DNA from 2 places in the Streptococcus sp. FSL R7-0248 genome. Region 1 is predicted to be linked to the other one. Evidence: predicted binding sites of a transcription regulator. Region 1 holds the regulator's gene; the other holds the start of a gene.

Region 1 (14,901 bases):
CAGTCAGCCCACCACAAGCCAGGTGAATGTTGGTCAATTTGAAGAGGTTTTTCGTCGTCATGCTAAAAATGGTGATGCTCTTCTCTATATTGCCTTCTCATCAGTGCTTTCAGGTACTTATCAAAGTGCTGTTATGGCGCGTGACATGATTTTGGATGAATACCCAGAAGCTGTCATTGAGATTGTAGATACTCTAGCGGCAGCAGGTGGGGAAGGTTATCTCTCTATCTTGGCGGCAGAAGCTCGTGACCAAGGTAAGGGCTTATCTGAAACGAAAGCTATGATTGAGGACATTCTGCCACGTTTACGGACTTATTTCTTAGTTGATGATCTCTACCATTTGATGCGTGGGGGTCGCCTTTCTAAGAGCTCAGCCATTATTGGTAGTTTGATTAATATCAAACCTCTCCTTTGGTTAGATGCTTCAGGCAAGTTGGTTCCTCTGGCCAAGATTCGTGGACGTAAAAAAGCTATTAAAGAAATGGTCCTACAAGCTACTCAGGATATTGGACATAGCACAGCAATTGTCGCTTATGCCAATGATATTGAAGCTGCGGAGAATCTAAAACAGGACTTGTTAGCAGTTGACGGCATTGAGCAAGTTCTCATTATGCCACTTGGGCCAGTCATCTCTACCCACGTCGGACCAGATACCTTGGCCGTCTTCACGATTGGTAAAGAAGCTAGATAGAAAAGTGTCAGATAGGATTTCCTATCTGATTTTTTGTTTTCTGAAATGATAGATTAATAGAATATAAAAAGATAATCTATACAAAATGAATGATATATTTGACATAACGTAAAATAATGCTATAATGAATCTAGAAAATGGAGGAAACAAAATGAAGAAGTCAAAGAAAAAAGTAGCTAGCACGATGGATGAACGTGCTCAGTTGATCAGCGGAGAATCTTCTGCTAGAGGTTATTGGATAGCCATGCTTGGTATGTTTGTAACGATTATGGTTGCTAGTAAGACACACTCCGTCGAATTAGTGCAGTCACTATTAATCATCACTTTCTTTGGTTCTATGTGCCTAGTATTAGTTCACAGCGTATCACGTAATGGGCATCCATGGTTGCTAGACAAAAAACTTGAGAAGAAGATGCTTATAATTTCCTGGGTAATGTGTTTTTTGGGAATTTTTATATTGCTAATGGGCCTCTTAAGTCTATTTCAGTCGTTTAAGATAGGGAAGAATCTTATGAGTAGTGTAGCATTTTTGACATTGGGTTTGACCCTTATTTGTGACTGCTGGGTTATTATTAAAAGAATCAAGAAGAACCGTCTGGAAGAACAGGAAGACGAAGAGTAGGTTTTTTAAATGAAAAATTTAAAAATGAAGTCAGCGCGTGTAGCAAAGGATCTCACTCAACAGGGGTTGGCAGATGCTATAGGAGTCTCTCGTCAGACTATCTCAGCTATTGAAAAGGGAGACTACAACCCGACTATAAATCTGTGTATTGCTATCTGCAAAACTCTGGACAAAACTTTAGACCAGCTTTTTTGGGAATCTGAGGATTAATTTGTACCCCCTTAGAGGTTAATTAGGTATGATTTCTAGTCTTACACCTTATAAAATTAGAGACTAAAAAAATACAAAAAATAAAAGAAAAACACCTCCAAATGACTTGCCTTGGACGTGTTTTTTTGATATTATGTTAAACGGTATTGTTTACCCCATTTGAAAGGCCCCGGAACCTTCCAAATACTTTTCGATGGGAAGGAACACCCATCACTCGTAAACAAAAATCGAACTATATATAGGAGAAATCATGAACAAAACAACATTTATGGCTAAACCAGGCCAAGTTGAACGTAAATGGTATGTCGTTGACGCAACTGATGTGCCACTTGGACGTCTTTCTGCAGTAGTTGCTAGCGTACTTCGCGGAAAAAACAAACCAACTTTCACACCACACACTGATACAGGTGACTTCGTAATCGTTATCAATGCTGAAAAAGTTAAATTGACTGGTAAAAAAGCAACTGATAAGATCTACTACACTCACTCAATGTACCCAGGTGGATTGAAACAAATCTCAGCAGGTGAACTTCGTTCTAAAAATGCTGTTCGTTTGATTGAAAAATCAGTTAAAGGTATGCTTCCACACAACACTCTTGGACGCGCACAAGGTATGAAATTGAAAGTCTTCGTTGGCGGTGAGCACACTCACGCTGCACAACAACCAGAAGTACTTGATATCTCAGGACTTATCTAATTCTAAGAGGAAAGGAGCACTAATATAATGGCACAAGCACAATATGCAGGTACAGGACGCCGTAAAAACGCCGTTGCACGCGTACGTTTGGTTCCAGGTACTGGTAAAATCACAGTTAACAAAAAAGATGTAGAAGAATACATCCCACACGCAGACCTTCGTCTCGTTATCAACCAACCTTTCGCAGTTACTTCAACTGAAGGTTCATACGACGTACACGTTAACGTTGTAGGTGGTGGATACGCTGGTCAATCAGGTGCGATCCGTCACGGTATCGCTCGTGCACTTCTTCAAGTAGATCCAGACTTCCGCGATTCATTGAAACGCGCTGGACTTCTTACTCGTGATGCACGTATGGTTGAACGTAAGAAACCAGGTCTTAAGAAAGCTCGTAAAGCTAGCCAGTTCTCAAAACGTTAATTCGTTACTGGACAGCAGAGTCCAAACGAAAACACTTTGCAACTTGCAAGGTGTTTTTTTGTATGAGAATTGGCGGTGCGCAATTAGGATAGTTCTAGCGACTTTAGTCGCATAGAGATATGCTATGCATAGTTGCCCCAAGAAAATAAGCGAAGCGACATTTGATTGGATGGCAACCACTGCACTCAAAACGTTAATCAATACGATTATATCAACGTTTCAACGTACTCACAGGTTTGCCCTATGGGTGCTTTTTTGTATAGATTTCTGAAAAATTGTTCAAAATCTTACTAGAGTTTTGTCTTCATCTTGAAATTCTGACAACAATGTGATATATTTATAACAGATAAGGTGTGATGTATTTATAACATGATGAAAGAAGGTGACGAAAATGAAAATGTCGAAGAACTTAAAGATAATCCTTTATATCGCTAGCGTGCTTATTGTCGTATGTTTAGTTTTATTGCTGGGGAATCACCTACCGATTCTAGCAAAAGGTGCTATTATGACGATGTCTTGGCTTCCTACGTATTTGGCTTGTACGATGCAATCGGTCCTCTCAAAATCAACCTATCAAAAGAAAGAGAAAAATATGTTTGGGATTACTGCAAAATTATATACAGTGCTTGTACTTCTCTCGTCATCGATCTATACAATTGGAGTTTGGCTTCTAACTCCTGGTTCTTTGATTAAGAATATAATGTTAGGAATTGGATTAAGTGTTCAATTGTTATTAATGTTTTACTTCTTATTCAAGAGAATTAATGAAGAACCTGATGAACGATTTTATAGAAATATTGAAAAGTCCTCTTCCATTTTGTTTATAATAGCAATCTTTATATTATTGGGAATTGCAACCTTGATAGCCGTCTGTAAAGTTTTCGTTTTGAATGCTGGATTTCTTTATATTTTGGTGGCTTTTTTACTCTTATTATTTGCCATTACTTACTTTATCATTGAAAAAAGGGGATGAAATATGGCGAAAGAAAGTAAAATAAAGACTAACTTGAAAGAAGTAAGGGAAGCTTATGGTATGACTCAACAAGATTTAGCAGATCAAGTAGGAATACGGAGAGAAACGATTGTTCACTTAGAAAATAACCGCTACAACCCTTCGTTGGAAATGGCTTTAAAAATAGCACAGGTCTTTAATAAACAAGTGGAAGAACTATTTCGTCTGAAATAAGAGAAGTAAAACAATCCAATTGATTTGTGTATTAGTTTTTTGGAGACTTGTTATTCTGAGAAGAGGTCTTGGTAAGAGGGAGTGTTTTCAAAGGAATTTTCTTGACTTCACCTTAGTTGAAACGCTTTTAAAAATAAGATAATAGTTTATTTTTCAAGCATTTTAACCCAATAATAGAACTTTTTAGGCAGAAATGTTTTTAAAAATGCTAATGTTTCTCTAATATATTCGGTTTTTAGGCCCTGCATATTATGTAGTTATCATACAAAAGCGCTCAGAGTGAATGAGTACATTCATTTGAAAGATGATATTGTTATATACTTCAAACATATTATCAGTAAAGGGTTTTATACATCTATTAAATATCTCTTGATTTTTGGCCAAAAAACTTCACATAATAATGAATGTATATTTTACAAATTATGCTTTTATATATGATTTAAATTTGTATTTAAACTTAGCAGAGGACATAATAAATTACCTAAAATAACATTAAAATTAAAAATGATTAATTATTACTGTTTGGTAACAGACTTCAAAAACCCTTTGTTTGTAGGAATTGTAGGATATATTAAAAATTTAAAAAAGTTTTTAAAAATTGTTGACATATCTCTAGATAGTGTTATAATCTATAGATGTCAGGGAGGTCCTGATACTAAATATATAATAATCCATTAGAGGAGAAACAATTATGAAAAAAGTATTGCTTACATCAGCTGCAGTTCTTGCAGTATTCGCTTCATCAGCAGCAGTTTTCGCTAACGACGGTAACGTTCACACTGGAAACCTTGATAACAAAACTGAAGCAACTGGTGGTGACTTCTTCACAAACAACGAAGGTGGTCTTACTCAAGCTGCTAAAGATGGTCTTAACAACGTTGACGCAGATTCAACTAAACAAAAATTTGAAGATGCTGGTGAACACATCGAACCAAAACGTGATGCTAACGGAAACATCATCAAAGATGAATTTGTAGTTACTGATAAAGCTAACGCTAACAAAGATGCTAAAGAAGAAGCTAAAGCTGTTAAAGCTGCAGAAAAGAAAGCTCCAGCAGCTAAAGCTGAAGCTAAAGCTCTTCCAAACACAGCAGCTGTTAAATAATTAACTGTTATTGCTAAAAAGAATATCACTGGAGCTTAAGCTTCGGTGATATTTTTCTATGGATAAAGAAAAGGATTTGACATTTCATGAGTAATCACAATCGTAAATCTAATGGATCTCGCAATAAACTGATTGCTGGGATTTCTGCCGTAGTAATTGCTGCTTTGGCAATTTTCCTTGGCTTCCAGTTTATGTCTCCAACAGCATCATCCTCTAATGGTGTTAAGAGTGTTTTAACGACTAAAAAAGCAAACACTTATAAAGTTTCAGATGAGGAGAAAGCCTACCTCAAAAATAAATTTGATGGTCTTGAGGCAACAAACCCTGATACTATCGCTTATGTCTATGCACCAGGGACTAAATTGGATGAGCCGGTTGTTCAAACAACGGACAATTCAACCTATTTAGATAAAACATTCGATGGAGGAAACGTTCCATATTTGGGAACTGTCTTCATGGATACAGACAATAAGAAAGATTTCAGTGATCGTTTGACTTGGCTCTTCGGCCATGCTCGAGGCAGTAAGGTTGCTGATAGTCGTATGTTCAACGATGTTAACTACTATAGTGATCAGTCGTTCTTTGATAAACACAAATATGTTGTTATTGAGACGCCTCAACGTAAGTACTATTATGAAGCGCTTGCTATGGTAATTGTGCCTGAAGACACAGCTTTCTATCGTACATCATTTGAAAGCGATAAAGACTTTAAACAACAGTTGGATATTATCTATGATCAAGCAAGTGTTAAAAACAAGGATTTGAAGGTTAGTGCTTCAGATAAATACCTCGTTCTTTCTACTTGTCGTGAGGAAGATGAAACGATTCGTGCCAATCTCTACTTACGTCAAATTCCAGACTCTGAAATGTCTGATTTTGTAGCTAAACATGGTAAAGATTTGGAATACACACCAACACGCTAATTATTAACAGAACTCTACTTCAGTATGAAGTAGAGTTTTTATCTTGTCTAAGAAAACTGATCTTTTCAATCGTCGTGGAATTGAGATGTAACCGTTTATTAATCTTTTTTATCATCAATGGATAAGTTTTTTTGGTACACTAGAAGTATGAAAAAGGAGAGTATTATGAAACAGAGCCAGGCTAAAAAGCGTGACAATGCGATGACTAATAAGATTTTGATGGGGTTAATTGCTCTTGTCTTAGGTTTGCTTTTTCTTGAGATTTTAATTGTTCATAGTAAGAACGAACAGCAAAAGAATGCCTCGAACCAGGTACAGACAGCACGTATCATGGCTAATGGGGACTTGCTCTATCATGACGGTCTCTATATGAGTGCCCTGCAGGCAGATGGTAGCTATGATTTCACGGAGAATTTTACTTATGTGAAGCCGTGGTTAAAGCAGGCTGATTTGGTTTTGGGTGATTTTGAGGGAACTATCAATCCTGACTATCCTTTGTCAGGCTATCCTCTGTTTAATGCTCCTCAATCAGTGACCGCAGCTATTAAGGATGCTGGCTATGATGTTATGGATTTGGCTCATAATCATATCTTGGATTCTGGTTTAGAGGGAGCTTTTACAACAGCTGATGCTTTTAAAAAAGTAGGAATTGATCCTGTTGGTGTTTATGAAAAGCCAGTTCGTGACAAGGCGCCACTCCTCATCAAGAATGTTAATGGTATCAAGGTTGCAATACTTTCCTATGCTTATGGTTACAATGGCCTAGAGTCGAACTTGACGGATAAAGAGGTTGCAGACCACTTATCGAATTTGGATGAAAAACGTATGAAAGCTGAGATTCAGCGTGCGGAAAAAGAAGCAGATATCACGGTTATTATGCCTCAGATGGGTGTTGAGTATCGTTTGGAACCGACAGATGAACAGGTTAAACTCTATCATAAGATGATTGATTGGGGTGCCGATATTATCTTTGGAGGTCATCCTCATGTGGTTGAGCCTTCAGAGGTGGTTAAAAAGGATGGGCAGCAAAAACTTATTATTTACTCAATGGGGAATTTTATCTCTAACCAGCGCATAGAGACTATGGATGGTGTGGATAGTGCAGAGTGGACAGAGAGAGGTGTCTTAATGGATGTGACCCTTGAGAAAAAGAATGGTCAAACCACGATTAAGACGGCTCAAGCACATCCGACTTGGGTTAACCGTACGCCTAAAGGAACAACTTCGCCAGAGGGGTATCCTTTGTATACTTACCAAACTTATATTTTAGAGGATTTCATTAAAGGTGGTAAATATAGAAATAAACTAGATGAAGAGACCAAAGAACGTATCGATACTGCCTATAAAGAAATGAATGCCCATGTTAATTTAAAATGGAAATAAAGCTAAGATATCGCCTAAATTTGGCGGTATTTTTTGTTTATCGACAAGTTACCCACAGACTTATCCACAGGTGTGGATAAGTCTGTTAACTGTGTTGAATATTGATTTTTCAAGGTTTTAAAAGAAGGAAATTATTTAGGTTGTGAACAAGTTTATCCACAAGTAGTTAGGTCAAAGAGAGGATGTTTTCATAAACGATAATGATTAAATGTTGCTGAAATATTCGTCTTTTTCAAGAAAAAAGAGGCAATTTTCATAAAAAATAGCATTTTTAATCAAAATATGCTAAAATTATACAAAATAAAATGATGGAGGCTTCTCATGAAAGCAATTATTACAGTTGTAGGTAAGGACAAAGCAGGTATTGTTGCGGGTGTTGCGACTAAGGTGGCAGAACTTGGTTTGAATATTGATGATATTTCTCAAACAGTCCTTGATGAATTCTTTACCATGATGGCGGTTGTATCATCGGAAGGCAAACAAGATTTTACACACCTACGTGCTGAATTGGAAGCCTTTGGTGAGTCATTGAACGTTAAAATCAACATCCAAAGTTCAGCGATTTTTGATGCGATGCACAACTTGTAAGATAGGAGTAGCTTAAAATGGATATTAAACAGGTCACAGAAACCATTGCCATGATTGAGGAACAGAATTTTGATGTTCGTACCATTACCATGGGAATCTCACTCCTAGACTGTATCGATTCAGATATCGATAAGGCAGCGGAAAAAGTATATAACAAGATTGTATCTAAGGCTAAGGATTTGGTAACTGTTGGCGACGAGATTGCGGCTGAACTTGGTATTCCGATTGTTAATAAACGTGTATCTGTTACTCCGATTTCAATCATCGGTGCGGCAACAGATGCTACAGACTATGTACCTTTTGCGAAGGCGCTTGACCGAGCAGCTAAGAAAATCGGCGTTAACTTTATTGGTGGTTTCTCTGCGCTCGTTCAAAAGGGTTACCAAAAAGGTGATGAGATTCTTATCAATTCTATTCCACGTGCGCTTGCTGAGACTGATTTTGTCTGTTCGTCTGTCAACATTGGTTCAACAAAGACCGGTATTAACATGACAGCAGTACGTGACATGGGACATATCATCAAAGAGGCTTCTCAGGCAGATCCAATGGGTCCAGGTAAATTGGTTGTCTTTGCCAATGCGGTTGAAGATAATCCCTTTATGGCAGGTGCTTTCCACGGTGTTGGTGAGGCTGATGTTGTAATCAATGTTGGGGTTTCAGGTCCTGGTGTTGTGCAACGTGCAGTTGAGAAAGTTCCAGGCGAAAGTTTCGATGTTCTAGCTGAAACAGTTAAGAAGACCGCCTTCAAAATCACACGTGTTGGTCAGTTGGTTGGTCAAATGGCCAGCGAACGCCTTGGTGTCGAGTTCGGTATTGTAGATTTGTCTCTTGCGCCAACACCAGCAGTTGGTGATTCAGTAGCCCGTGTCCTTGAAGCTATGGGTCTTGAAGTTGTTGGTACACATGGTACTACTGCAGCTCTAGCCCTTCTTAATGACCAAGTTAAAAAAGGTGGTATCATGGCATGTAATCAAGTTGGTGGTTTGTCAGGTGCCTTTATTCCAGTTTCTGAAGATGAGGGGATGATTGCGGCTGTTAAATCTGGTCATATCAACCTTGAAAAATTGGAAGCTATGACAGCCATCTGTTCTGTTGGTCTAGACATGATTGCTATTCCTGCTGATACGCCAGATACCACAATCGCGGCCATGATTGCTGATGAAGCGGCTATCGGTGTTATTAACCAGAAAACAACAGCTGTTCGTATTATTCCTTATGGTAAGGAAGGTGACATGCTGGAACTTGGAGGTCTTCTTGGGTATGCACCGGTAATGAAGGTAAACAAAGCTTCATCGGCTGACTTTATTGCGCGTGGTGGTCAAATCCCAGCTCCTGTTCACAGCTTTAAAAACTAAACGGATGATAAATGCTTTGCCAATTGGTAAGGCATTTTCTGATGGTCTCGCTGGCTAGATAGTCGAGGGGATTTGTGCTATAATGAATTCAAAAATGACGGAAAGAAGGGGCACTATGAGTAAGGTTAAGTTGTATATTGCAAGACACGGCAAAACCATGTTTAACACCATTGGTCGTGCACAAGGTTGGTCTGATAGCCCATTGACCCCATTCGGTGAAGAAGGTATTCGTGAATTAGGGGTAGGTCTGAAAGCAGCAGGTATTCCTTTTAAAGCTGCATATTCTAGTGATTCAGGTCGAACGATTCAAACTATGGATATCATTTTGCGTGAGACGGGTTTAGAAACTATTCCCTATAAACGTGACAAACGTATTCGTGAGTGGTGTTTTGGTAGTTTAGATGGTGGCTATGATGGTGAACTTTTCTACGGTGTGCTACCGAGAACAGATGCTTTTCAAGGTAAGGAGTTACATGAGGTAACTTATCCTGAACTTGCACAAGGTATCCTTGATGTGGATACGGCTGGTTGGGCAGAGTCTTGGGAAGTGCTCAGAAAACGTATTTTAGAAGGGTTTACAGCTATTGCTGAGGATCTTGAGAGGTCTGGTGGTGGTAATGCTATCGTTGTTAGTCACGGTATGACCATTGCAACCTTTGCTTGGTTAATTGATCCTTCTGTCGAGCATCCTTCATTGGACAACGGTTCGGTTACTGTTGTTGCTTATGAAAATGGTAAATTTACATTAGAAGCACTTGGCGATATGACTTATCGTCAGGTTGGGCGAGAGATAATAGAAAAAGAAAATGGTAAAAAATAACTATCCAAGTCGCCGTCAGGCGAAAAAGCAAACCAACTGGTTTTTGATTATCAGTAGTGTCTTGATTGCAGTCCTTTTAGTTGCAGCAGGACTTTATTCTGTATTTGGTGTCAGTCGTACGGTTCAACAAACCAATGGATCGTCGGTAATAAAAAGTAGTAAGCAAGCTACCGATGCGACTCGAAGCAAGGATACAAAGGGACTACCTGATGTATCGCCTAAAGACTGGGAATTGCTTTTGGTAAATCGAGATAATAAGTCTAAAGAACTTAATCCTGAGATTGCTGATGTCGATGGTGTTTCTGTAGATGCAAGAATTGCTAAGAATGTTAAGGAGTTTTTAGCGGCTGCTCAAGAAATTGATCCAAGTTACCACTTGATATCAGGTTATCGTAGTGTTGCTTATCAGACAGAACTTTATAACAGTTATGTTCAGCAGGAAATGGCTGCTGACCCAAGTTTGACGGAGTCTCAGGCGGAGAAAAAGGTTCAAACCTATTCACAACCACCAGGAGCGAGTGAACACCAGACGGGTCTTGCGATTGATATGAGTACTGTAGATAGCTTAAATGAAGCAGATCCAGATACAGTAGCTAAAGTTAAAGAGTTAGCGCCGAAATATGGCTTTGTTCTTCGTTTTCCAGATGGTAAAACATCGTCAACAGGTGTAGGCTACGAGGATTGGCATTTCCGCTATGTTGGTAAAGAGTCAGCAGAGTATATGACTGAACATAATCTTACTTTGGAGGAATATTTGGCATTATTAAAGGAGAAAACTAAGTGAGACGACGTTTTAAACTAAAAGCCTTCATAACCTTAGTTGCTGTTTTCGCTTTAGGTATTGTCTTACCTTTGATTCTTCATGCCTCTACAGATGATAATGCTCGTTCGGTAAAGGTTGCTTACACGCAGCAAGAGTTTATTGAGACCTTAGCTCCAACAGCTCAAAAGATGTCTAAAAACTATGGTGTACCTGCGTCTATTCTCCTTAGTCAAGCTGCATATGAGTCGAATTATGGTAGCAGTCTTTTATCTGTTAAATATCATAACATTTACAGTCTCCCTGCTCAGCCAGGTCAAGAACGTATTCGTTTAAAGGATAGTATCTACAGTAAAGGTAAATGGCAATACCAAAAGGTGGATTTTGCAGTTTTTAAGGATTGGTCAAGTTCTATGATGACTTATTTAGAAGAACTTCGCCAAGGAACGTGGGGCGAGTCGACCTATAAAGAGGTGGCGGGAACGACTAGTTATAAAGTTGCGGCAGAAAAACTACAAGCTGCGGGTTTTAGCAGTGATCCAGGTTACGCCAAACACCTCATATCTATTATTGAGACCGATCATTTGTCAAAATATGATCGATAAGATTAGAGTACCTCGGAGGTGCTCTTTTTTTGCTTCTCTAGTTCTTGAGATGTATTTTTAGCACTCTCTCAAAAAGAGTGCTAATTTTTTTGGTTTTTTGGGTTGACATGTTCAAGTTTAGGTGTATAATAGAATCATAAGTTAGCAGTCGATGTATTAGAGTGCTAACAAATAGAAATGAGGTGACATCGTGATTACGCAAAGGCAAAACACTATTTTGAATTTGATAGTTGAGATGTTCACTCGTACACATGAACCGGTTGGTTCTAAAGCATTACAAGAATCAATTGATTCGAGTTCAGCGACCATTCGTAATGACATGGCCAAGCTAGAAAAGATGGGCTATCTTGAAAAAGCTCATACTTCTAGTGGGCGTATGCCAAGCCGAGCAGGTTTCCAGTATTTCGTCGCTAATTCTTTAAATCTTGATGCGATTGATGAACAAGATGTTTATCAAGTGGTTAAAGCTTTCGACTTTGAAGCTTTCAAACTTGAAGATATCTTGGATGCAGCGGCAAAGCTGCTGGCAGAAATGACAGGATGCACAGCAGTGATTCAAGATGTGGAACCGACACGACAACGTCTGACTGGATTTGATATTGTTCATCTATCCAATCACGACGCTTTAGCGGTTCTTACTCTAGATGAATCTAAGCCTGTGACAGTTCAGTTTGCTATTCCAAAAAATTTCTTGTCTAGTGATTTGGAAATTCTTCATAAGCTTGTTCAAGAACGTTTTTTGGGAAACACTGTCTTAGATATCCATTACCGATTGAGAACTGAGATTCCTCAGATTGTGCAAAAGTATTTCAAGATAACAGATAATGTTCTAGATTTGTTTGATTATATCTTTTCACAACTTTTTAAGGAATTGATTTTCATCGAAGGTAAGGTTGCATCACTGACTTATGCCGACTTAAAAACCTATCAATTTTTGGACAATCCACAACATGTGGCACTTGAGCTTCGATCAGCTATCTCCGATGATGAAGTGACCAAGATTTCGGTTGCAGAATCAACTGAAGAAGCGCTTGAAAATGTCACAGTTATGAGTCATAAATTCCTGATTCCTTATCGTGGGATGGCGCTCATGCATGTGATTGGCCCAGTTGAAATGGATTATCGTCGCATGGTTAGTTTGGTCAATGTTATTAGTAGAGTTTTGGTTATGAAGTTGACGGATTATTACCGTTACCTCAATAGTAACCATTATGAAGTTAGCTAAGATATAACATTTAAAAAGTATAGAAAGAGGTGTATGCCTTGACTGAAGATATTAAAAAAGAAGAAGTGAAAGAAGAGGAAGCTACTGAGACAACTGAAGAAGTTGTAGAGGAAGTAAGCGAACCTTCTGAACTTGAAGAAGCCCAAGCGCGTGCCGAAGAATTTGAAAACAAATACCTTCGTGCTCATGCAGAAATGCAAAACATTCAGCGCCGTTCTAATGAAGAACGTCAACAATTACAAAAGTATCGTAGCCAAGATTTGGCAAAAGCAATTTTGCCATCACTTGATAACCTTGAACGTGCTCTTGCCGTTGAGGGCTTGACTGATGATGTCAAAAAAGGTTTGGAAATGGTGCAAGAAAGTTTAGTGCATGCTCTTAAAGAGGAAGGGATTGAAGAAATTCCAGCAGATGGTGATTTCGATCATAACTTCCACATGGCTATTCAAACAATGCCTGCAGATGATGAACATCCAGCAGATACGATTGCACAAGTTTTCCAAAAAGGGTATAAACTCCACGAACGCGTCTTACGCCCAGCTATGGTAGTTGTATATAATTAATTGAAAACTTGTCCGAAATGACAGAAAACTATGAATGAAAGATAAAAAAGCAAAATAGAAATTAAGTAAAAAGGGGAAAAACATATGTCTAAAATCATTGGTATTGACTTAGGTACAACAAACTCAGCAGTAGCAGTTCTTGAAGGAACTGAATCAAAAATTATCGCAAACCCAGAAGGTAACCGCACAACTCCATCTGTTGTGTCATTCAAAAATGGTGAAATCATCGTTGGTGACGCTGCAAAACGTCAAGCAGTAACAAACCCAGATACAATCATCTCTATCAAATCTAAGATGGGTACTTCTGAAAAAGTTTCTGCAAACGGTAAAGAATACACACCACAAGAAATTTCAGCAATGATTCTTCAATACTTGAAAGGTTATGCTGAAGATTACCTTGGTGAAAAAGTAACCAAAGCTGTTATTACAGTTCCTGCTTACTTCAACGATGCTCAACGTCAAGCAACTAAAGACGCTGGTAAAATTGCTGGTCTTGAAGTAGAACGTATCGTCAACGAACCAACAGCAGCAGCCCTTGCTTATGGTTTGGATAAGACTGATAAAGAAGAAAAAATCTTGGTATTCGACCTTGGTGGTGGTACATTCGACGTATCTATCCTTGAACTTGGTGATGGTGTCTTTGATGTATTGGCAACTGCAGGGGATAACAAACTCGGTGGTGATGACTTTGACCAAAAAATCATCGACCACATGGTTGAAGAATTCAAGAAAGAAAATGGTATCGACTTGTCAACAGACAAGATGGCTCTTCAACGTTTGAAAGACGCAGCTGAAAAAGCTAAGAAAGACCTTTCTGGTGTCACATCAACACAAATCAGCTTGCCATTCATCACTGCTGGTGAGGCTGGACCTCTTCACTTGGAAATGACATTGACTCGTGCGAAATTCGATGATTTGACTCGTGATCTTGTAGAACGTACGAAAACTCCAGTTCGTCAAGCCCTTTCAGATGCAGGTTTGAGCTTGTCAGATATTGACGAAGTCATCCTTGTCGGTGGTTCAACTCGTATTCCTGCCGTTGTAGAAGCTGTTAAAGCTGAAACTGGTAAAGAACCAAATAAATCAGTTAACCCTGATGAAGTAGTTGCTATGGGTGCTGCTATCCAAGGTGGTGTTATTACTGGTGATGTCAAAGACGTTGTCCTTCTTGATGTAACTCCATTGTCACTTGGTATCGAAACAATGGGTGGAGTGTTCACAAAACTCATCGACCGCAACACTACAATTCCAACATCTAAGTCACAAGTCTTCTCAACTGCAGCAGACAACCAACCAGCCGTTGATATCCACGTTCTTCAAGGGGAACGCCCAATGGCAGCAGATAACAAGACTCTTGGACGTTTCCAATTGACTGATATCCCAGCTGCACCTCGTGGTATCCCACAAATCGAAGTTACTTTCGATATTGATAAGAACGGTATCGTATCTGTTAAAGCTAAAGATCTTGGAACTCAAAAAGAACAAACAATTGTCATCCAATCTAACTCTGGTTTGACAGACGAAGAAATTGAAAAGATGATGAAAGATGCTGAAGCAAATGCTGAAGCAGATGCAAAACGTAAAGAAGAAGTAGATCTTCGTAACGAAGTTGACCAAGCTATCTTTGCAACTGAAAAGACAATCAAAGAAACAGAAGGTAAAGGCTTCGACACAGAACGTGATGCTGCTCAATCAGCCCTTGATGACCTTAAGAAAGCTCAAGAATCAGGCAATCTTGATGACATGAA
Region 2 (14,901 bases), 480 kb from region 1:
GGATTTTTGATGGTTCAGATGGAGTTTTGCGATTTAAACAAAACTTTAATGGTTACATTGTTCGCAAGATGGGAACCTTCCGCTATTATCCACAACCGCTTAAATACAAAGCGATTCAAGGAGTTAAGAAACTGCTTGGACGTTCTTAAATTTTAGAGGACTTCGATTTGAGTCCTCTTTCATTATAAGTCTCTATATGGGCTTGGACCATTGTAAAGAGAGATTAGAAATTAAGGAGGTAAGTTGATGAAACTTGCACTATTGGGTACAGGAATGATTGTGACAGAGGTTCTTCCTGTGTTAACTACTATTGAAGGAATTGAGCTTAAAGCTATCATGTCGACACCACGATCACTTGACAAAGCTAAAGCTTTAGCTAAGCAATATGGTTTGGCTCAGGCGACTAGTGATTATGAGGAGATTTTGTCCAATCCAGAAGTTGATACGATTTATGTGGGAACGCCCAACCATACCCACTATGATTATGCTAAGAAAGCACTTTTGGCCGGCAAGCATGTTATTTGTGAGAAACCTTTCACCTTACATTTGGAAGAGTTTGAAGAGCTGGCTAAGCTTGCGCAAGAAAAAGAGCTTCTCTTGATGGAGGCTATTACCAATCAATATTTGGCTAATTTTACAGCGATTAAGGAAGCCTTGTCTGATATTGGAGATATTAAGATTGTGAATATCAATTATTCTCAATATTCTTCACGTTACGATGCCTTTAAGCGAGGAGAGATTGCTCCTGCCTTCAACCCTGAAATGGGTGGGGGAGCACTTAGAGATCTTAATATCTATAATATCCATCTCCTGGTTGGTCTCTTTGGTAAGCCTAATCGTGTGGAATATCTACCTAATGTGGAGCGAGGAGTGGATACGTCAGGAATTCTAGTTTTGGACTATGGTCACTTTAAGGCTGTTGCCATTGGAGCTAAAGACTGTAGTGCCGAGATTCGTTCAACTATTCAAGGAGATAAGGGAGCTATTACCATTTTTGGTGCAACCAACACTCTCCCTGAGATTGGCGTCACCCTCAATGGTCAGAAAGAGAGAGTCGTCAATCTCAATAGTCTACAACATCGTATGCATGATGAATTTGTGGCTTTTGAAAAGATGGTGGCGACCAAGGATTTTGACAGTGTTGCCAAGCAGTTGGAACATAGTCGTCAGGTTATGGAAGTTCTGGATCAAGCTTCGAAAGCTTTGTAACATACAAAAAAACAAGCAGTGGTATTAGCCATTGCTTGTTTTGTCTTATACAGTTGTTGGGAATGAGATCTCAATCAATTTGTCAGTGTGTACTGTTCTGAGTTTGTCCATCAAAACGATATCCTTGTCGATTTTTCGTTTGAGGAAGAATTCACGGATAACTTCTAATTCATTGTCTTTAACAGCACGGTGTTTATTTGAAATCAAGAGTTCATAATGCTTAGGTGCTTGTGTAAAGACAACATCAGTATTCCCAGCAGAGTAGGTCTCTACGAGAAAGGCATCCGTGTTGTCAAGTTGGTTTTGAACAAGTTCTTGGTGTGTACGGGTCGTATTAATGAGTTTCATAGTTTCCTCCTAGGATTTGCCAGTTGTTGTGTTAGTTTCTTTCCATTGTTCGATTCCCCATTTATGACTGCCACGTTTAAGTTTAGCAATGGCTTCGTCAATTGGAAACCAGGCCAGGTTATTGAAATCTTCGAGAGGTTTGCCAATTTTTGAAAAATCTACAACTTCATAAATATAGGCTGGATTGTAATAGTAAGTGTCACGGTGGCTTGAATAGAAGTATTCATCAGCCTGGCCATAGTACTGGCCTAAAGTGGCTGTAAACCCAAGTTCTTCAATTAACTCGCGTTCTAATGCGCTATAGTGATCCTCGCCTGCTTCGATCTCTCCACCTGGGAGAAACCAAGCTCCGTTAGGAGCCTGGACTAAAATAATCTTTGTCTTTTCTTGGTTAGGAATCACAGCATAAACACCGTAACGTGTTTGATAATGAGCTCCCTCAACCTTGTCACCAAATGTTGGATTCATGAGTTGCTCCTTACGTTTATTTGCCTATATTATACTAAAATTTTGCTCATTTTCCTATTGATTTAGGCAGAATTAGGGATAAATTTGAAAATAGGAAATGAAAAGATAAAGAAACCAAGCCATTGCGACTTGGTTTCTTTATTTAATCAGTTTCTTTTGCTGTCTCAGCTTTCTGAGCAGTTTTTTCGGCTTTTTTAGCAGACTTAATGGTGATGTGGCCTTTTGAAGTCATGACTGCCTTGAGATCTTTTTCGTTTGGATTTTCAAGGTAGAAGTCAGTAATAGCGTCTTCAATATGATCTTGGATGGTACGACGTAGTGGTCGAGCACCCATCTTAGGATCGTAACCAAGGTCAACCAATTTTTCCTTAACTTTCTCAGTTACACTGAGGTGGATACCGTTATTAGCCAAGCGTTGGTTGACATTATCAAGCATGAGGTCCACGATAGTGAGGAGATTTTCCTTGCTAAGGGCAGAGAATTCGATAATACCGTCAAAACGGTTCATGAATTCAGGGCTGAAGAAATCTCCAAGCTGGTTAAGCACAGAATTGGTACGATTTTCACGGGCAGCTCCAAAGCCAACGCTAGCTTCTACTTTACCTGTACCAGCATTTGAAGTCATGATGATGATGGTATCCTTGAAACTTACAGTTCGCCCTTGACCATCAGTCAAGCGACCGTCGTCAAGAACTTGGAGGAACATGTGAAGAACGTCTGGGTGAGCTTTTTCAACCTCATCTAGAAGAATGAGTGAATAAGGATTACGGCGGACTTTTTCAGTTAACTGACCAGCTTCGTCGTAACCGACATATCCTGGAGGGGCACCGACTAATTTGGCAACGGCGTGTTTTTCCATGTATTCTGACATGTCGAAACGAATCATACTGTCAGCTGAACCAAAGAGTTCAATAGCTAATTGTTTAGAGAGTTCAGTTTTACCGACTCCTGTAGGACCTACGAAGAGGAAGCTACCAATTGGGCGATTTGGTGCACCCAATCCAACACGATTACGACGGATGGCTTTGGCAATCTTATCAACTGCGGCATCTTGTCCGATAACATGTGATTTAAGATCATCAGCAAGACTAAGAAGTTGTGATTGTTCTTTTTCTTTCAAATCACCGACAGGAATATTGGTTTTTTGTTCCACAATGGCTTCGATATGTTTTTCTGTGATGACAGGCATATCTTGGTCTTTGATGGTTTGTTTTTGCATTTCCTTGTATTTGGCAATTTGATCACGGAAATAGGCAGCTTTTTCAAAGTCTTCGTCACGAGTAGCTTGAGCCTTGAGGTTTTCAGCCTCAATCAAACGTTTGTCGATATCTTTAGGATCAACAAAGTTGAGGGTCAAGTTCATCTTAGAACCTGCTTCATCGAGAAGGTCGATGGCCTTGTCTGGCAAGAAACGGTCTTGAATGTAGCGGTTGGACAATTCTGCAGCTGCAGTAATAGCTTCGTCTGTATATTTGACGTGGTGGTAGTCCTGATATTTAGGTTGAATACCACGCAAAATAGTGATAGTTTCCTCAACCGTTGGTTCGTCAACCTTAACTGGTTGCATACGACGCTCTAGGGCGGCATCTTTTTCGATGATGCGGTATTCGTTGAGTGTTGTTGCTCCGACCAGTTGAAGTTCTCCACGAGCAAGAGCAGGTTTTAGGATGTTTCCAGCATCCATATTGCCATCACCAGCATTACCAGCTCCTACGATTTCATGGATTTCATCAATAAATAGGATAACATCCTGACGTTGACGAATTTCTTCCATGAGTTTTTGCATGCGTTCTTCAAATTGGCCACGAATACCAGTCCCTTGAACCAGGCTGACCACATCAAGACGGATGACTTGTTTGCCTTGGAGTTTTTGTGGCACGCTACCGTCAACGATTTTTTGAGCTAGGCCTTCAACAACAGCAGTCTTACCGACACCGGGTTCACCGATGAGGACGGGGTTGTTCTTGGTACGGCGGTTAAGAATTTCGATGACACGAATGATTTCCTCGTCACGACCAATAACAGGATCAATGTCTCCACGACGAGCGATGTCAGTGATGTTAATGCCGAACTCTTCAAGAAGACCTTGTGGCTGTTGAGGAGCTTGTTGGCGTGGTCCTCCTGGACGGCCTGGCCCTTGTGTATTGCCACCGTTTCCTCGGTTACCACCTTCTTGTGTTGGAGGTGTATTGGGAAGATCGCCGTTAGAAGAACGGAAGTTATTTAGGTCGCTGAAGAAATCATCGAAGAAGTTGGAACCTCCTGTTTGATTGAATTGATTGAGGGGGTTCTCTGGGTCAGATTTCATGATTTTATAACAATTTTGACAGAGGTCAACTTGTTGCTGATTACCGTTTACATTGGTATACAAATGAATACTAGCTTCATTAAGGTTACAGTTTTGACAGAGCATATCAGTACCTCTTTTCTATCTGAATTGGGAAAGACCTTTATTGAAAACAATCTTGGTCAAAAAAGGTCAAATCTATGACTCCATTATAGCATGCGGAAGGTAGATTGCAAGTAAAAAGCATCTAGGTTTGGCACTCTCTTAACAAGAGTGCTAACGTTGAATTTTAATTCAAAAACGCTTGTCTAAAATGTATAAATATTATATAATGTTTTTATATTATTCAGAACGAAAGAGAGATACCTATGACACAAGCTAAATCATTTTTGAAAGAAATCGACTTTACCAAGCAGGAACTTGAGGAGTTGATCGATTTATCTATAAAATTTAAACAGTTAAAGAAGGAGAGAATTCCGCATAAATATTTAGATGGCTTAAATATTGCCTTGATTTTTGAAAAAACATCCACAAGAACTCGCTCAGCTTTTACAGTGGCTGGTCAGGACCTAGGTATGAATGTGACCTACCTTGGTGCTGGAGACATTCAGTTAGGTAAAAAGGAATCTGTAGTTGATACAGCCAAGGTGCTTGGTTCTATGTTTGATGGAATCGAGTACCGTGGTTTTAAACAAGAAGATGTTGAAGATTTGGCCAAGTACTCAGGAGTTCCGGTCTGGAATGGTTTGACGGATACCTGGCATCCAACTCAAATGATTGCGGATTTCATGACTTTGAAGGAACACTTCGGTAGTTTGGAAGACTTGACCATCGCCTATATTGGAGATGGTAGAAATAATATGGCCAACTCACTTTTGGTCACTTCGGCTATTTTAGGCGTTAATGTCAAGATTATTGCCCCAGAGGTGCTGCAACCCGAAGATGAGATTGTAGCCTTAGCTCAGAAACATAATAATGGTGCCGACTTAACCATTACAGATGATATTTCAGAGGTCAAGGGAGTGGATATGCTTTATACGGATGTCTGGGTATCTATGGGTGAAGAGGTAGATTTTAAATCTCGTATTGATTTACTCTTGCCTTATCAAATTAATGCAGACCTACTAGCCAAGACAGAAAATCCAGATGTTATCGTTATGCATTGTCTCCCAGCCTTTCATGATCTCAATACCCAAATTGGGAAAGAAATCTATGATAAATATGGTTTGGCAGAGTTAGAAATTACAGATCAAGTCTTCCAAAAATACAGTGACATCATCTTCCAAGAAGCTGAGAATCGTATGCATTCTATTAAGGCCATTATGTACAATTCCTTGAAAAATATTTAAAATTCCCCCATTTTTCCCATAAGTGTGATAAAATAAGTAGGAAATACACAATTAATAGGAGAAATAACATGGAATCACATTTGGTGAGAATCATTAACCGTCTTGAAATGATGGCGGCTGATGGTGGTAATTTGAAACGTAATTTTGAACGTGAAGGAGTGGTTGTTGCCGAAGTATCATTTAGCAACGATCCTGAAAATGGTCCAGTTTTCACATTGCGTGACGTTGAAGCACGTGAATCTTATTCATTTGATAGCATCGACTTGATTGCAATGGAAATCTACGATTTGCTTTACTAATAAATCATTTGGGGACTTTACAAGGTTCCAAAAATTCAGAATGCCTGAAACTATCGAGTTTCAGGCATTTTTATCAGGATGAAAGCATAGGCTAATGCTTGTATGGGTTACCAAAATAGGCAGTATTTCAAATCATTGACAAACCTTTTGGGAAGATGTCATCTTAGGAGGACTTGAGGTGTCTTGCTTGAGAGATTTGATAGCGATGTCTATAACTTAGTTTTTATACTGAAATATCGCATTTATAAGAAAATACTTTATTTTTATACAGTCTTCTGATATAATATTGAAGAATATTAGTAAGGAGTATCTAGATGAATTTTTCATTTCTACCACAGTTTTGGTCTTACTTTAACTATGGTGTCTTAGTAACAATTATGATTTCGGTCTGCGTGGTCTTCTTCGGAACCATTCTTGGGGTTTTGGTATCCTTGGCCAAGCGTTCTGGAATCAAACCTTTGGAGTGGCTAGTAAGCCTTTATGTTTGGGTTTTCCGTGGGACTCCTATGGTTGTGCAGATTATGATTGCTTTTAACCTCATCCACATGAACCTTCCAACTGTGCAGTTTGGGATTTTAAACCTTGATTTGTCACGTATTGTTCCGGGTATTATCGTCCTTTCTTTGAACAGTGGTGCTTATATTTCTGAGAGCGTACGTGCAGGTATCGAGTCTATTCCTAAAGGCCAGATTGAAGCAGCCTACTCACTCGGTATCCGTCCATGGAATACCATGCGTTATGTGGTCTTGCCTCAAGCTATTAAAAATATCTTGCCTGCCTTAGGTAACGAGTTTGTCACTATTATCAAGGATAGTTCGCTCTTGCAAACCATCGGGGTTATGGAATTGTGGAATGGTGCACAAACTGTTGCAACAACGACCTACTTGACTTTGACGCCGCTCTTGTTCGCAGCCTTCTATTATTTGATTGTGACAACAGCTATGACGGCACTCTTGAAACAAATGGAACAACGACTTGGGGAGGGACGTAAATAATGGCAGAAACAATTATTGAGATTAAAAATCTTCACAAGTATTTTGGTAAGAATGAAGTTCTCAAAGGGATTGATCTAGATATTAAAAAGGGTGAAGTAGTGGTTATCATTGGTCCTTCAGGATCAGGAAAATCAACCTTCCTACGCTCAATGAACTTGCTTGAGAAACCTACAAAAGGCGTTATTTCTTTTGAAGGTGTGGATATTACAGATAAGAATAACGACATTTTCAAAATGCGTGAAAAAATGGGAATGGTTTTCCAACAATTTAACCTCTTCCCTAACATGACAGTTAAGGGAAATATCACCTTGTCACCGATTAAAACCAAGGGTGTTTCAAAAGCTGATGCAGACGCGAAAGCTATGGAACTTTTAGAAAAGGTTGGCTTGAAAGATAAGGCAGATGCCTACCCAACAAGTCTATCTGGTGGTCAGCAACAACGTATTGCAATCGCACGTGGTTTGGCTATGGATCCAGATGTTCTCTTGTTTGACGAACCAACATCAGCCCTTGACCCAGAAATGGTTGGTGAAGTTCTTGCCGTTATGCAGGACCTTGCTAAATCAGGGATGACAATGGCAATCGTTACCCACGAAATGGGCTTTGCGTATGAGGTGGCTGATCGTGTTATCTTTATGGATGGCGGTGTTATTGTCGAAGAAGGCACCCCACAAGAGATTTTCGACAATACTAAGGAAGAACGTACCAAGGATTTCTTGAGTAAGGTTTTGTAAGATATTCATTAAGTATGTATACATTGTTTGTGAAGGCTGGAACTTTTCCGGCCTTTTCTTTTTGTGTACTGCTTTTCTAGAATCATTCTTGTTTAGGATAATTTTGCGGAAAAGATGGATAAATATGCTATAATGATGCCGTATCAAAAATAATAAAGTAGGTCAAGAAAAATGCTCATATATGATGCGGCCTTAAAAACGCCTTACCGGATTCTTGGCATTAACCTCCCTAAGGATAGTCTTTTGCACTTATCTAACCTAGGGTTGGCTGCCGGTGAAATGATTGAGGTGGTAACTAAGACCAAGAACAGTGCTATTATTATTGTTAAAGGGAGTCGCTTAGCCTTTGATGCTTCGATTCTAGATAAGATTGATTTGGCACCTGCGGAGGAAAATCAGGAAAAGATACCTCTTTCTGAATTACCAGTTGGACGTTCGGCTATCGTTACTGATATTTTTTCAGCAAATGAGACCAAACGGCGTCTTATGGATATGGGAATTACAAAGCGTACTCGAGTGTTGTTGCGTAAGGTAGCCCCTTTGGGAGATCCTCTAGAAATTAGCTTGAGAGGGTATGAATTAACCTTACGCAAGTCGGAAGCGCAAATGATTAGTGTGGTCATGCTGGACGAGGGAGAGGAAAAGTGACAGAAATTGCATTAATAGGTAATCCTAATAGTGGTAAAACCAGTTTATTCAACCTGATAACAGGGACCAATCAGCGTGTTGGTAACTGGCCGGGTGTAACTGTAGAACGAAAAAGTGGTCTGGTAAAAAAAAATAAGGATTTAGAAATCCAGGATTTACCAGGGATTTACTCAATGTCGCCCTATAGCCCTGAAGAAAAGGTAGCGCGTGACTATTTGTTGAGCCAAAGAGCTGACAGCATTCTAAATGTGGTTGACGCGACTAATTTGGAGCGTAACCTTTATCTGACGACGCAGTTGATTGAGACAGGTATACCAGTCACTTTAGCACTTAACATGAGTGATGTTTTGGAGGCTCAGGGAAAACAGATTAATGTTGATAAATTATCTTATCATCTAGGCGTCCCAGTAGTAGCTACTAGTGCTCTCAAACAAACTGGTGTGGATCAGGTAGTGAGGAAGGCAGCTCATACAACGACTTCTACAGTCGGTGACATTGCCTTTCCAATTTATGACGATAAGTTAGAAGCTGCCATCTCACAAATTTTGGAAGTCTTGGGTAATTCGGTGCCACAAAGGTCTGCGCGTTTTTATGCCATTAAACTCTTTGAACACGATGCTTTAGTTGAGGCTGAGCTAGACTTGTCCCCATTCCAACGAAAAGAAATCAAAGATATCATTCGTATCACTGAGGAAATTTTCACAGAAGATGCGGAGTCAATTGTCATTAATGAGCGTTATGCCTTTATTGAACGTGTTTGTCAGATGGCTCAAAGTCATACGGAAGATTTTGCCCTGACCTTGTCAGATAAGATTGATAGGGTTGTTACCAACCGTATTTTGGCTTTACCAATTTTCGCAGCAGTTATGTATTTGGTTTATTTCTTATCTATCCAAACTGTTGGAACCATGTGGACAGATTGGGCTAACGATGTGCTTTTTGGTAAGTATGTTCCAGATTTGGTAACTTCTGGTCTTGACTTTCTTCAAGTTCAGGACTGGCTTAAGTCTTTGATTGTTGATGGTATCGTCGCTGGGATTGGGACAGTACTAGGATTCCTTCCTCAAATTTTTGTGCTCTTTATCTGTTTGGGTGTGCTTGAGGACATTGGATATATGAGTCGTATTGCCTTTGTTATGGACCGTATTTTCCGACGTTTTGGGCTTTCTGGAAAATCCTTTATTCCCATGTTGATTTCGACAGGTTGCGGGGTTCCAGCGGTTATGTCTAGTCGAACTATTGAAAATGAAAGGGACCGTCGCATTACCATTATGACGGCAACCTTCATGCCTTGTTCGGCCAAGTTGGAAGTAATTGCCTTGATTGCTGGAGCTTTCTTCCCTAGTAACTCATTAGTAGCACCAAGTACTTATTTTATTGGGATGGCTGCCATTATCTTATCAGGTATTGCCCTCAAAAAGACGAGTTTTTTGGGTGGCCTAACCAGTCCGTTTATAATGGAATTGCCTGCTTACCATTGGCCTAAAGCCATGTCAGTTTTGCGCTATGCCTTTGGTAAGGCTATGAGTTTTGTCAAACGTGCGGGAACCATCATTTTCAGTTTGACAGTTCTTATCTGGTTTATGTCTAACTACAACTTTACGCTACATACGGTAGATACGGAAGCCAGTATTTTGGCGACTCTCGGTAGGAGTTTGTCTTGGATTTTTGATCCACTTGGATTTGGAAATTGGAAGGCAACAGTTGCGGCTCTTACAGGCTTAGCTGCCAAGGAGACTGTTGTTGCCACCTTTGGTATTCTCTATCATAATAGCAGTGAAGCTGGTTTAGCTGCGGCTTTACGAGGAGATTATTCTTCCCTAGCAGCATATTCCTTCTTAGTCTTTAATTTACTTTGTGCTCCATGTTTTGCGGCTATTGGAGCTATTAAGCGTGAAATGGCCAATCTTAAATGGACAATTGGTGCTATCGGTTTTCAAACAGGCCTAGCTTATTGTGTGAGTTTAATTCTTTATCAGTTTGGCCAAGTTGTCGTATACGGCAAGTCAATGACAATTTGGACTTTTGTTGCTTTCTTGCTGTTAGTGACCATGATTTATTTTGTGGTTCGTAAACCACGTCAGATTAAGGATCAAATCATTAGCTTGGATAATCTTCAAGAAGCCCATATTTAGGTTTAGGAGGAATTGTTATGTCAACGTTTATCATTGCCTTCATTATTTTTGCTTTGGCAGGTCTTGGCATCCGTCACTATATCAAAGGAAAAGGTTCTTGTGGCGATTGTGAGTGTTCTTGTCCGGTTAAGGAAGAAATGCATAAGGCTAATCGCTAATAATATATAGAAAAATGGTCTCTTAAATGAATAAGAGACCATTTTCTTACGATTGTAAGAAATGTATAAAGGTATGTAGGTTGGAAGTATGATACTATAGGATAGATAAATAATCTAATTTTTTAACAAAAAAGGGAGATGTATAAGGAATGGTTTTGAACAGGGAGATTGTCCTAATTCATGGGACCTGGTGCGATGGCAATGTTTGGGGAGAATTTGCGACAGGTCTACGTCAAATGGGATACAAGGTGCATACACCTAGCTTTCGTTACCATGACCTACCTTATCAAGAGTGCCTAGCTAAAGTTGGGACTGTTACCTTGCAGGACTATCGAGATGATTTAGTGGCTTTGATTGAAAGTCTAGACCAACCACCACTCATTTTGGGGCACTCTTTAGGCTGTCTGGTGGCTCAAATGGTTGCTGAAAAGACAGAAGTTGCTGGTATGATTCTCATGGGACCTGCTCCGACAGCAGATATTCATGCCTTTTATCCAACCATGTTAGCTTGTTTTGGCAAACACTTTTTACGCTGGGGTTTTTGGAAAAAAGCCATGCCCCCTTATAAAAAGGAGTTTTTCAAGTATTGCATGAATGAACAAGAGGAAGCTTTGAAAGAGGAAGTTTTTGCTGGTCTGGTTCCTGAATCAGGAAAAGTTTATACTCAGATGGCTCTTCATTGGTTTGATAAGACAAAGGCAGCTTATGTGGACTTTAGTAACATTTTATGTCCTGTTCTCGTCATTTCAGGAACCAAGGATAAGATGACTCATCCTAATATTGCTAGAAGAACAGCTAAGAACTACCGTGATTCTGTTCTCGTTTCCTTAACAGGTGCAGATCACATGTATGAAAGTGGCAAATACCAGCAGAAGACCTTGAAGGTTATTAAGGGTTGGAGTCAGCAAAATGGTTTTGTGGATTAGTCACGAAACATAATCAAAAGAAGTTGGAAGGCAATTCCAGCTTTTTTAGCTTTCATTTGAGACGTCTTTTTGAAATTTTAGAAAATTTAGTCACAAAGAGTCCTCACTATGGTATAATTGAAAAAAAGTATGTATTGGAGAACACCCATGGCGATAATAATGGATGGTAAGGCCCTAGCTGCTAAAATGCAGGATCAATTGCATGATAAGGTAGCACGTCTAAAAGAAAAGGAATGGATTGTGCCAGGACTCGTGGTAATCATGGTCGGTGATAACCCTGCCAGTCAGGTTTATGTGCGTAATAAGGAACGTGCTGCTAAAAAGGCTGGCTTCCATAGTCAGACGGTCAATCTTTCTGAGAGTATTAGTGAGGAAGAGTTGATTGAAGTTATTGAGCGCTATAATCAGGATCCGCTTTTCCATGGTATCTTGGTTCAATTGCCACTGCCTAATCATATTAATGAAATGCGTATTCTTTTGGCTATTGATCCTAAAAAAGATGTTGATGGTTTTCATCCTATGAATACTGGTAATCTCTGGAATGGTCGCCGTCAAATGGTGCCTTGTACACCGGCTGGGATTATGGAAATCCTTCGTGAGTACAATGTTGAATTGGAAGGTAAGACAGCAGTTATTATCGGACGTAGTAATATTGTTGGTAAACCTATGGCTCAGCTTCTTCTAGAAAAGAATGCTACAGTTACCTTGACCCACTCACGAACACCGCATTTGGCTAAGGTTTGTAGCAAGGCAGATGTCTTGATTGTAGCTATTGGACGTGCAAAATTTGTAACGGAAGAATATGTCAAAGAGGGTGCTGTTGTCATTGATGTAGGAATCAACCGTGATGAAGAAGGCAAACTTTGTGGTGACGTTGATTTTGATCAAGTGAAAGATAAGGTTGGCATGATCACGCCTGTTCCAGGTGGTGTAGGCCCTATGACTATTACTATGTTGATGGAACAGACCTATCAAGCTGCTCTTCGTAGTGCGAAAGGATAGTTTATGAAAGTTGATGACGATTTAGCTAGGCAAGTGATAACACCTCGCTTGAGAGAGTCTCACAAGGGTTCTTACGGTCGAGTGCTTTTAGTTGGTGGGCTTTATCCTTATGGTGGTGCCATCATTATGGCTGCCATAGCTTGTGTCAATAGTGGGGCAGGCTTGGTCACAGTGGCTACGGATCGTGAAAATATCACAGCCCTTCATGCTCATCTCCCTGAAGCCATGGCTTTTGACCTTAGAGAGACTGAAAGATTTCTTGAGAATCTTAGGGCAGCTGATGTGGTATTAATCGGTTCTGGCCTAGGTGAAGATGGTGCAGCTAGTCAGGCTATGGGCTTGGTTCTGGCAAATATTAGGGCAGATCAAAATTTGGTTGTTGATGGTTCAGCTCTCAATCTTTTGGCTAAGAAAAATAAGAAGAACCTACCAGATTGTCATCTTACTCTCACCCCACATCAAAAAGAATGGGAACGCTTATCTGGTTTAAGGATTCCAGAGCAGACAGTTTCCAACACTCAAAAAGCCTTGGGAGAGTTCCGAGCTGGGACAATCCTGGTTGCCAAGAGTCATAAGACGGCTGTCTATCAGGGTGAAAAAGTAGCTCATTTAGAAGTTGGTGGGCCTTATCAAGCCACAGGAGGAATGGGAGATACCTTAGCTGGTATGATTACTGGTTTTCTGGCCCAGTTCGCTTCAATTGATCGCTATAAGGCTGTTACAGTAGCTACCTGGCTTCACTCAGCTATCGCTGATGATCTGGCTAAAAATGCCTATGTGGTTTTGCCGACTCTTATCAGTAAAGCCATTCCTAGCTGGATGAAAAAGTTGTCATTATAATCTAAAAAACGTGTCTTGTATTGAGGCAAGTTTTTTTAGATTTCGACATTTTTTTAAGTTTGCTAAAGCTTATTTGTGATAAAATAAAAGAGAATTTTTATGAGAACATAGAGGAAAAAAAGTGACATCATTTTCGAAAAAACTCAGTCAAAAATGGGAAAAACGGCGCCAAAAACAAAAAGAAAAACGAGCGAATAAACCTAGAAAGCCAGTAAACATTTCACGTCGTGTTTACTTGCTTTTTGGTGTAGTCTTTGTCCTTTTTTTGTTGCTTTTTGCACGTTTGACCTATATGCAGGTTTATAACAAATCGTTTTATACTAAGAAATTAGAGGATAACTCCAAGTATACGGTTAGAATTGCAAGCGAGCGTGGGCAAATTTTTGATGCTAAAGGGGTTGCTCTTACAACCAACCAGAGTAAGGACGTTATTACCTTTACACGTAGCAATTTGGTGTCATCAGATACTATGAAGAAGGTCGCTGAAAAGTTAGCGACCATGGTAACACTAACGGAGACGAAGGTAACAGCACGCCAGAAACGCGATTTCTATCTAGCGGATTCTGCCACCTACAAACGTGTGGTTAATGATCTTCCAAAGGACAAGAAAACAGATAAGTTTGGTAATAAATTAGCTGAAGCTACTATTTACAACAATGCTGTTGATGCCGTTCCTGATGAAGCAGTGGATTACACTGAGGATGAGCTTAAGATTGTCTACATTTACTCACAGATGAATGCTGTTTCTAATTTCTCAACAGTCACATTGAAAACAGGAGACTTGACGCCTGAACAAATTGCGATTGTAGCAGCTAAACAGAAGGAACTTAATGGTATTACGGTTGCTAAGGATTGGGAGCGTCATACGGTTGATTCAGCCTTGTCTCCTCTCATCGGGAAAGTCTCAAGTTCAGAAGCAGGTTTGCCACAAGAAGATGCCAAGGAATACCTCAAAAAAGGTTATGCCCTTAATGACCGTGTAGGAACTTCTTATCTAGAAAAAGAATACGAGGAGAAACTACAAGGGAAACATACTGTTCGTGAGATTACAGTAGACAAGGAAGGCGAAGTTGCTAGTGATAAAATCACTCAAAAGGGAAGTAAGGGTAACAATCTGCAGTTGACCATCGACCTTGATTTCCAAAAGGGAGTTGAAGATATCTTAGGTCAACAGCTTTCTTCAGAGATTTCAGAGAACAAAGCTACCTATTCTGAAGGAATGTATGCCGTTGTTATGAATGCTGACACTGGTGCTGTACTTGCCATGGCGGGGCAAAAACATGAACAAGGAGCACAAGATTTTAAAGCAAATGCCTTAGGAACAATCACTGATGTCTTTATTCCAGGATCTGTTGTTAAGGGAGCAACCCTAACTGCTGGTTGGCGTTCAGGTGCCATCTATGGAAATCAGGTCTTGACTGACCAACCAATCAACATTGCTGGTTCAGCCTCGATTACGTCTTGGTTTACAGATCAAGGTAGCCGTCCTATTACCGCGACACA

Evidence for each region. The regulator HrcA, encoded in region 1, represses chaperone genes, less so after heat shock. The targets are predictions, from matches to a motif close to TTAGCACTCNNNNNNNNNGAGTGCTAA.
Region 2: a site for HrcA is predicted at 4,566-4,592, ahead of NYE32_RS02910 (ATP-dependent Clp protease ATP-binding subunit). Genes of this name have one in related genera too.

Annotation. Positions count from the first base shown of each region.
Region 1 is NZ_CP150201.1:99,392-114,292, forward strand. Features, by position in the region: gene NYE32_RS00575 (DegV family protein) at 1-691, shown strand, start outside; gene NYE32_RS00580 (hypothetical protein) at 816-1,313, shown strand; gene NYE32_RS00585 (helix-turn-helix transcriptional regulator) at 1,323-1,523, shown strand; gene rplM (50S ribosomal protein L13) at 1,774-2,220, shown strand; gene rpsI (30S ribosomal protein S9) at 2,248-2,640, shown strand; gene NYE32_RS00600 (hypothetical protein) at 3,032-3,613, shown strand; gene NYE32_RS00605 (helix-turn-helix transcriptional regulator) at 3,617-3,826, shown strand; gene NYE32_RS00610 (LPKTxAVK-anchored surface protein) at 4,518-4,931, shown strand; gene srtB (class B sortase, LPKTxAVK-specific) at 5,018-5,854, shown strand; gene NYE32_RS00620 (CapA family protein) at 6,020-7,237, shown strand; gene NYE32_RS00625 (ACT domain-containing protein) at 7,559-7,825, shown strand; gene NYE32_RS00630 (PFL family protein) at 7,843-9,180, shown strand; gene NYE32_RS00635 (histidine phosphatase family protein) at 9,296-10,000, shown strand; gene NYE32_RS00640 (M15 family metallopeptidase) at 9,987-10,784, shown strand; gene NYE32_RS00645 (glucosaminidase domain-containing protein) at 10,781-11,365, shown strand; gene hrcA (heat-inducible transcriptional repressor HrcA) at 11,556-12,590, shown strand; gene grpE (nucleotide exchange factor GrpE) at 12,629-13,153, shown strand; gene dnaK (molecular chaperone DnaK) at 13,238-14,901, shown strand, end outside.
Region 2 is NZ_CP150201.1:578,612-593,512, forward strand. Features, by position in the region: gene NYE32_RS02890 (aminoacyltransferase) at 1-149, shown strand, start outside; gene NYE32_RS02895 (Gfo/Idh/MocA family oxidoreductase) at 247-1,209, shown strand; gene NYE32_RS02900 (DUF1827 family protein) at 1,255-1,557, opposite strand; gene NYE32_RS02905 (NUDIX hydrolase) at 1,567-2,025, opposite strand; gene NYE32_RS02910 (ATP-dependent Clp protease ATP-binding subunit) at 2,168-4,438, opposite strand; gene argF (ornithine carbamoyltransferase) at 4,681-5,661, shown strand; gene NYE32_RS02920 (DUF1797 family protein) at 5,730-5,960, shown strand; gene NYE32_RS02925 (amino acid ABC transporter permease) at 6,275-6,955, shown strand; gene NYE32_RS02930 (amino acid ABC transporter ATP-binding protein) at 6,955-7,689, shown strand; gene NYE32_RS02935 (ferrous iron transport protein A) at 7,861-8,337, shown strand; gene feoB (ferrous iron transport protein B) at 8,334-10,472, shown strand; gene NYE32_RS02945 (FeoB-associated Cys-rich membrane protein) at 10,490-10,630, shown strand; gene NYE32_RS02950 (alpha/beta hydrolase) at 10,780-11,556, shown strand; gene NYE32_RS02955 (bifunctional methylenetetrahydrofolate dehydrogenase/methenyltetrahydrofolate cyclohydrolase) at 11,704-12,558, shown strand; gene NYE32_RS02960 (NAD(P)H-hydrate dehydratase) at 12,562-13,398, shown strand; gene pbp2b (penicillin-binding protein PBP2B) at 13,520-14,901, shown strand, end outside.